DNA from 2 places in the Planococcus sp. NCCP-2050 genome. Region 1 is predicted to be linked to the other one. Evidence: riboswitches for the same ligand, from Rfam matches in the RefSeq annotation. Region 1 holds a riboswitch; the other holds the start of a gene.

Region 1 (4,426 bases):
CCAATATCGACATAAGCCATTGCCTAGACCTCCATTCAATAGTCTCTTACCATCCCCTTTCCCCTTATTTAGTTTCCTAAGCTATTTCAAAACCAGTCTTGACTACAAAAAAACTCCGGAGCAAAAGCTCCGGAGCCTATATAGGTTGAACTAAATTAATTGTAGTGTGATGAAATCGCTCCAGGCGGACGCGAGCCCGCGGCAAGCTCAGCTGTTTTGCGGAATATCGACAGGGAAAAGTTATTAGTTCAACTTATATAAATTACAATTTTTTCATCAAGTTAGCCATTTCAATCGCCCCTGCAGCCGATTCCCAGCCCTTATTCCCAGCTTTCGTACCAGCCCGTTCAATCGCTTGCTCAATTGAATCGGTCGTCAAGACGCCGAAGATAACCGGAATTCCTGCGCTGTCACTAACTCTAGAAACACCTTTCGCTGCTTCGCTGCAGACATAGTCAAAATGGGGCGTTGCACCGCGAATAACAGTTCCGAGCGTGATAATTGCATCGTACTTTCCGCTTTGCGCCATTTTCTTCGCTGCGAGCGGAATCTCGAAAGCTCCCGGGACCCATGCAATCGCTACATCATCTTCGTTCACTCCGTGGCGCTTTAACGCATCTTCTGCGCCGCTCAACAATTTGCTCGTAATGAATTCGTTGAAGCGCCCCACCACTATTCCAATCCGTAATCCTTCACCATTTAAATAACCTTCGTAATGTATAGCCATCATATTTGCTCCTTTTTAATATCAGCAATCGCTAATGTAAATTTTTTATCGCACTCAGCATATTTTTCAAATGGCCATTTCGCGTTCTTTGCGATATGCAACCAATGATTCAATCGTCAAAATTCCCAGCCCTAAGCGTTCGGCCACTTCCTGTAAATCATCGACACGCGCCATCGTACCATCTGGTTTCAAGATTTCACATATGACGCCAGCCGGAACAGAACCGGCGAGTTTCGCTAAATCCACTGCCGCTTCAGTATGTCCGGTACGGGTAAGCACCCCGCCGCTTTTGGCAATCAACGGGAATACATGGCCGGGCCGGTTAAAGTCGCGCGCTTGCGCCAATGGATCCGCCAAACTTTTAATCGTATGGGAACGTTCAAAGGCACTGATGCCGGTTGTCGTTTCTTTATGGTCAATGCTGATCGTAAATGCAGTTCCAAACTCATCTGTGTTTTCATCCGTCATCAAGGGCATGTTTAATCGAGCCGCAATTGATTCGTCAATCGGAGCACAGATTAAGCCTCTTCCTTCGGCAGCCATTAAATTGATGATTTCAGGTGTAGCAAATTCAGCCAAGGCAATAAAGTCACCTTCATTCTCACGGTTTTCATCATCAATCACAATCACAGCTTTTCCTGCTTTCAAATCACGCACGGCTTCTTCAACTTTATAGAACAAGACTTCCACCTCCATTAGAATCCATTTTCAGCTAACCAATTACGCGTCATTTTAGGCGCAGTCTGTTGAATTCGCTCTGTATATTTCGCGAGCAAATCGCATTCGACATTTACTTGTGCACCGATTCCTTTATTGCCAAGCACTGAATCTTCTTGGGTCGTCGGAATTAGGGAGATGATAATCGAACGGGCTCCTAATCCGAAAATAGTCAAAGAAGTCCCATCAATTGCAACCGAACCTTTATGCATCATGTATTTCATCAATGCGGGCTCTATCTCAATTTCTTTTGTCCAAGCATTCGCTTCTTTTCTAACAGCTCGAATCTTGCCGACCCCATCAATATGGCCGCTGACGAAATGGCCGCCAAATCGTCCATTTGCCGGCATCGCCCGTTCTAAATTAACGGGTGAACCGCTTGCCAGCTCTTTTAGCGCCGAAGATTTGAAAGTCTCTGGAATGACATCGGCAGTAAATGACTGCTGGGCAAAACTTGAAACCGTCAGGCAGACTCCGTTGACCGCTATACTGTCGCCCCGCTTCATATCTTCTAAAATCAATGAACAGGAAATCACCAGTTCCAATGATTGCGATTTGGACTGAACGGAAGAGATCTTTCCGACTTCTTCTACAATCCCGGTAAACAAATGCATCACGCTCCTCTTTTAACGCTTGGCCATACGCTGGCCTATTTTTGTGCATACCAAAAAGCACCTGTATTTCTGATATGCTGGGTTCTTTGGTGTCAGAGACACCCTTTCGATGTTGCTAAGTTGGATTCTTTCCACCAAGGGGCTGTCGGGTGGCAAGGAAAGGAAAAACAAGAGAGGTAAAAATACACTTTTTAATCGGCACCGTAAAAAGCGTGCACCAAATAAGCTTCATTTCTTGGCTGCGAAATGAAAAATGAAAGCTGTTTATTAAAAAAGTGTATAACAAAATAAGCCTTCAAATTCTTCTCCCATCCAGACTTTCACTGTCGGTGCCGGATTTTCACCAGCTCCACCGCTCTTTAACAACAGCAAACGGGCATGTCCAGAACCGGCGAATGCCGGAACTGGGCGATGCAAAAACTCAGGCGGGGATGCCTGCAGCTTACATTTGCTTAAAGATCGGGTCACGGACTTACAGTTTCCTGCTCACCGCCGGTAAGGAATTTCACCTTGCCCCGAAGAATTTGATTCGATTATTTGTCGTTATAAGGGTAACATAATTAAAAGAGGAATCCGATTATATTGAAAATTTTTTTGAAAAAGGGGTGAAAAGAATGACACACGAAATGACTGTAAAAGGATTGGATGTAGACCCCGAAACCCGCTGTCGGCATTACCATTCAGAAGTAGACCGCATTGCGATTAAATTTTATTGCTGTGGAATCTACTACCCTTGCTTTGAATGCCATCAAGCGGTCGGATGCGGCCAACATCAAGTATGGCCTTTGGAGCTTTTTCATGAAAAAGCGATTCTTTGCGGCAGCTGCGGCCAAGAATTGAGTGTTACGGAGTATTTGGAATGCCGTTCTGAATGCCCGTCATGTAATTCCTCTTTTAATCCTGGATGCAGTTTGCATAAACATTTATATTTTGCTGCATAAAAAAGGGCTGCCCGGTAAGTCGTTATTCGACTTATGGGGCAGCCCTTCTATTTTTTCAAGCACTTTCAGTGGCTTGTTCAACTCTTAGGCACATGACGATTTGCTCGCCTTTTGAACGCATCAAGCGCCGGCCGGTATCCTCAAATCCGGCTTTCTCATAAACCCGCTGCGCCGCAAGATTCCGCGCATTCACACCGAGTACAATTTCATCAAATTGCGGATATTCTTTTCTGATAAATTCCGGAAGGGCGTAAATTGAGCCTGTAGCGATTCCCCGGCCTTGGAATTTAGGGTTTACTGAATACCCGCGAAGCAATAAGGCCCGGGGATTATTGGAGTATTTTTTCCGGTCATCGGATTCATCAAGCTCGAAAAATCCAGCCACTTCATCACGCGCTTTGATGATGATTAAATGCTTTAACGGATTTTCCGCATCCCGCTCAATGATGTCTCGGGGAAGGCCGGTAAATTCAAGCTGATCGGATGGCAAATCGTACGTGACAGCCACTTTTGATGAGTAAGGATGAAGCGATACTTCTTTCTTTTTTATCATGATAAACGCCTCCTTGCTGCTCATGGAATTCCATTTTAACTCCGATTATAGCACGCTTTTATTTTATTGAGTTTTCAAGATTGTAAAGTTTGGAATTTCGGCAAAATAGGGCAATTACTAAGCTTTCTCCAAAGTGACCACGATAATTTCTGGTAAATTGAAAATTCTCACTGGAAAACCGCTATTGCCTAGGCCACGGCTCAGCACCAGACGTGTCGACTGTTCTTCGAAAAGCCCTTTTGTCATGGTCGGAAACCATCCTTGGCCCGGTGCAAATAAGCCGCCAAGACCTGGGAAACGGATCTGCCCGCCGTGCGCATGCCCTGCAAATACTAAATCGATTTCTTCTTCTACGTAAATGCTGAACATTTCCGGACGGTGTGCCAACAAGAGTGTAAACCGCTCATCGATGCCTGCATCTGCCAGTGCATTGCGTGTGAAGTCCTGTTCTGTTTGCTGGACATCGATCAACGGGTCATTGATGCCGGCAATCTGCACAGATTCACCTTCCACTTCCCAGTCCATCGATTCGTCCATCAATACATGGACACCTCTTTGTTCCAGCGCTTCCGTAATTTCATCGATTTTGTTCACTGCCACTTCATGATTTCCAAGAACATAGTAGACTTCACTCATTTCGACCAAGGCATCCACAAGCGTTAAGCTTGTATCCAAATCATAGCGATTGCTGTCGATCAAATCGCCCGTCAGGAAAATGGCATCGGGTTTGGCCGCTTCCACTTTTTCAATTAAAGACGATTGCCCCTCGCCAAAATTGGCGTTATGTAAATCGGAAATTTGAACAATTTTTTTGCCGTCAAAAGCCTCAGGCAGCTTGTCCGATTCAATGGTGAATTCCGTCGTTTGGATCCAA
Region 2 (4,426 bases), 950 kb from region 1:
TTCATAGCGAGTTCAACAAAATGATCTTCAATGGTACTGGTTTTCAACTGCCGGATTGAAGCTATTTCAGCCAGTGAGTGCCCTTCTTTGAACAGTTTCTCCGTTCTTCTCGTGGATTCTGTCAATGCTGATAATTCGACAATATTTTCTTTCATCCTACTTAATAAGGGATGCCGCTTTTCTTCTATCATTTCCAGCCAAGCATGCAAGGTTTCAATCACCGCTAATCGGGCATCTAAGACATGTATCCCTTGGATATCCGCTATTTGCTCCCAAGTAAGCCCACTCCATCCGAAACCGCTTAAACGCTGCATCAGCGCGTTTTTATGGCCATCGCTTACTTCAAGGGCTTGAAGGCTATCTAGAATTTCTGCCTTTAACTTAGCAACGGATCCCAAGTCACGGAAATGGATAGCCTTTAAATACCTTTTCACCCATCCTTGGATGTCGTCAGAATTGTCAATCGGATCGAATTTATTGATCGATTGGCTCGTATGGGAAAGAGTCTGGATCACCAAAGACAGGCGATTGAAGAAAATCATCTCATTTCCTCTGTACTTCCAGCCATTTAAGCTTGTAGCAGGCAGCGGAAGGGTCAATGCCTGTTCAGTCAAATCAATGACATCTTCATTGAAGCGTATGTATTTTTTGCTGATCAAACCTTTTACTACTTGATCGTAGACCTTTTTCTCCAACTTTGGCATCAAGCCAAAATAAGGATGCAATTTATAATAACCGACATCTTGAATTGTTTGACCTGACTTTTTCCCTTTAATAATATGGTAAGGAGCTGATAACGTCCGCTCCAGATTTATGGTTTTCATGATGGCAATTACAAGTTCATCAAATAACAAGAGCGGTCCCCCTAGCGTTTTTGGTTGAAAATCTTCACAAACACCTTTAGAATGAATACGATAGTATAACTGAACTTGTTCGGAGATAAAGGAGAGGAAAATAATTATGGCTAAGTATACCATTGTCGATAAGGATACATGTATCGCTTGCGGCGCTTGCGGAGCTGCTGCACCTGACATTTATGACTACGACGACGAAGGAATTGCGTTTGTTATTCTAGATGATAACATGGGGACTGAGCAAGTTCCAGACGAATTGGAAGAAGACATGGAAGATGCATTTGAAGGCTGCCCAACTGACTCCATTAAAGTTGCGGATGCCCCGTTTGAAGGCAATCCATTAAAATACGAAGACTGATTATAAATACGCGCATGTAAGGCTTTTGCCTTGCATGCGTTTTTTTTTGCAGTAAAAAAAGCAGGGAAGCCACTGACCTCGCAAGCTTCGGTCAATGGTTTCCTGCTTTTCTATGATTTATGATTGGTAATAAAGCCGCTGTTTCTCAATCCAGGAGTACATGCTATTAAAAATCAATAAGACAACAGCAGCAAGTGCAATTCCTTTAATCAGATTGAAAGGCAGGATACCGAGCACGATTGTGCCGAATAGGGCATTGCCTGTTTCAGCCGGCATATTTAAGAAGTAAGTGTACATCGGCAAGAAAACCAAATAATTCAAGAGGCTCATACCGATAGCCATGGATAATGTTCCAGCAGTTAAACCGAGGATCATGCCTTTTTTAGAAGCAATTCTGCGGTAAATCACATAAACAGGTGTAATGAACAGAATGCTTGTCGCAAAGTTTGCCAAATGGCCAACCGGCACTCCTGTCGGGCTTCCTGCAAATAACCAGTCCAGTACGTTTTTGAAAAACGCCACTAGGATTCCGGCAACCGGACCCATTGTGATTGCGGCAATCAAAGCCGGCACATCACTGAAATCAACTTTCAAAAATGCGGGTAATGCTGGTAATGGAAAGTTAAAGAGCATCAAAATAAATGAAATACTGCTCAACATTCCGATTACAATCATGGATTGTAATTTTTTGTTCTTCATATTCCTCTCTCCTTGTCGTGATTCACCAGAAGAAAGGCTTGGACTATGCTGCCACATATAAAATCCCTTAAGCAAACTTCACTTAAGGGAGAAAAGGCACACTTAAAATAGCGTTCCGTTTATATGTAAACGATACACGTCCGCACCTTCACCTTCTCCCATCCAGACTATACTGTCGGCTTTGGAATCTCACCAAATCCTGCGTTTTACGGCTCGCGGGCTTAAGGACTGCTGTCCAATTACCGCCGGTAGGGAATTGCACCCTGCCCCGAAGATGAATCGATATTTTGTTATGTCCTAATATTAGTAGAAAAAAGGCATAATGTAAACAGAAATGCTTCACATTATGCCTTTTTATTTATTTTTTCTTTTAATTCAAGGTCCATTGAAGGTGGTTAGGCGCTTCCGGTACGGGAAGCGGCTCCTGCAAATTAAACTCCTGCCACTCGCTTTGCTCTACTCCCACTAATTCAACTGGTTTTCCGAACGATTTCACAGTCAATGACAAATTCTCAATCATTTTCCGAACGGCCTGTTCATCGAAGCTATTCAAATCCAGCAACTCAGAAAAATTGACCGTTATCGATTCTTCATTTTCTAAAGCTTCATATTCCACATCTCGCAAAATGGGGTTTTCGAGAAAATCATTCGGTGAATTTCCAAGTGCAGCTAGCGCTTCAGAAGCTGACTCATAGACCACTCCATAATCGGGTACAGAATAGACCTTGCCGTCAGCAGCCGTATAAGAATAATAGGCATGCTTTTTCAGAGCCGTCTGAATCGGCTCCATGGCTCCTACCTGACTGAACTCAGCAGGGTTCCCTTGCTCATCAGTCACCCGAATTTCATCCATGTCTTTAAAAGTTTCCTTGAGGGTTCGTGTGTAGACTTCGATGCTTGCCGAGGCCATATCGTATTGGTGATCGGCCGGCAGCACGTGCTCTGCCACTCTTCCATTTGCAGAAAGTTCGCCAAGCAAAGGATGGTACTCATCAAATCCTAAAGCCTGCTCATCCAATTGGTTCGCATAGCTGTTATACAAGTCAATGGATGAAGGGTTTTCCTGCGAAAAATCCTGGGCAATCTGTTCGTCCGGAATTAGGAAAGACACTGGGATAACAAATGCATTTTCGGTCAAGCCGATCGTAAACAGCGTGTTGCCGTTCAAATCATCTTCATATATTGCCTGTGTTCCGGCAGCTTCTCCGCTTTCTTCTACACCGAAACTTTCGATTGAACTGGCACCTTCTGAACTTTCCGCTTCCGGTATAGCCTGTTCGTTTACATTGTTTACATCCGATGTGACCGCTTCATCTTTTGAACTTTCCGAACCGCTGGAATCAGATGCGCTATTCATGCCATTTTGGCTGATAATGGAGGCGATTAAAACGCCAACCGTGATAAATGCCAAAGCCGCGACCAAAAATGGCAGCCACCGCTTTGGTTTTTTCTTCACAGGTGCGACCTGGTTTAAGCGCATATAAACTTCTTCTTTAGACCGTTCGTCTTTAATCTGCGGGAACTCCCTCAGCATACTTTCAATCTGGTCATCGTCCCATTGCTTATTCGGCATGCGCTTCTCCCCCTTCCATAGAGGATAATTTTTCACGGAGCGACTTAATTGCACGGTGTTGCGTCGTCTTTACTTTGCCTTCGGTCCAGCCGAGGACTTCCGCCGTTTCAGCGATCGATAGATCTTGGAAAAAGCGCATAATGATAACCATTTTCTGATCGCCTGTACACAAATCCAAAGTTTTATACAGTAAAATCTTATCTTCATTCAATAACGAAACTTCTTCCGGTATTTTCTCCGGGGAAACCAATTGCTGGGTTTCCCAATCGAAATGTTCCATCGAATGCTTCTGGCGCACCGCAACTTTTCGGAAATGATCAATCGCTACATTTTTCGCAATCGAAAAAAGCCACGTTTTTTCAGAGCTTTTCCCTTCAAACCGGTCATATGCTTTAAAGACGCGTATATAGACTTCATGCATCAAATCTTCCGACAGATGGCGGTTTTTCACTAAGTATATTAGAAATTGAAAGACATCCTGATGGTACTCATCGTAAAGCCGATGGAAAACGGAGTCATTCATATGCTCCCCCCGTTCTTAGATTAGTCGTTTTTCAGTCCAGCAAAGTTACATTTTTTTCAAAGGCAATAAGAAAATGAAAGAAGTACCTTCACCCACTTTGCTCTCTGCATAAATCTTGCCTCCATGGGAGTCAATGATATTGCTGGCAATCGCTAAACCTAAGCCGGTTCCGCCTTTGCCTAATGTACGAGCCTTATCGGCTTTGTAGAACCGTTCAAAGACATATTGCAGATCTTCTTCCGGGATTCCGACGCCGGTATCATTCACCGAGATTTTGGCATAGCCCTGTTCTTGTTCGACTTTTACGACGACATCTCCGCCTTCAGGAGTGTGGCGCATCGCATTATCGATCAGATTCGTCATGACTTGTTCAATGCGGTCTTCATCAAGTTCAGCTGCCGCCCAATCGTCCATGTCCG

Evidence for each region. A riboswitch is a leader RNA that binds a small molecule or an ion and turns the genes downstream of it on or off. The one in region 1 is predicted to bind FMN.
Region 2: linked by a shared signal. The riboswitch ahead of NFU07_RS02280 (ECF transporter S component) and the one ahead of ribE (riboflavin synthase) in region 1 are both predicted to bind FMN.

The regions. Positions count from the first base shown of each region.
Region 1 covers NZ_BRCX01000001.1:1,389,625-1,394,050, forward strand. Annotated here, with positions in the region: gene NFU07_RS06800 (DUF421 domain-containing protein) at 1-20, opposite strand, end outside; gene ribH (6,7-dimethyl-8-ribityllumazine synthase) at 263-727, opposite strand; partial or broken gene ribB (3,4-dihydroxy-2-butanone-4-phosphate synthase) at 797-1,408, opposite strand; gene ribE (riboflavin synthase) at 1,423-2,052, opposite strand; FMN riboswitch at 2,355-2,585, opposite strand; gene NFU07_RS06820 (CHY zinc finger protein) at 2,673-2,999, shown strand; gene NFU07_RS06825 (GNAT family N-acetyltransferase) at 3,055-3,552, opposite strand; gene NFU07_RS06830 (metallophosphoesterase) at 3,670-4,426, opposite strand, start outside.
Region 2 covers NZ_BRCX01000001.1:434,842-439,267, forward strand. Annotated here, with positions in the region: gene NFU07_RS02270 (YpbB family protein) at 1-854, opposite strand, end outside; gene NFU07_RS02275 (ferredoxin) at 961-1,212, shown strand; gene NFU07_RS02280 (ECF transporter S component) at 1,330-1,911, opposite strand; FMN riboswitch at 2,058-2,191, opposite strand; gene NFU07_RS02285 (hypothetical protein) at 2,282-3,484, opposite strand; gene sigX (RNA polymerase sigma factor SigX) at 3,474-4,007, opposite strand; gene NFU07_RS02295 (ATP-binding protein) at 4,053-4,426, opposite strand, start outside.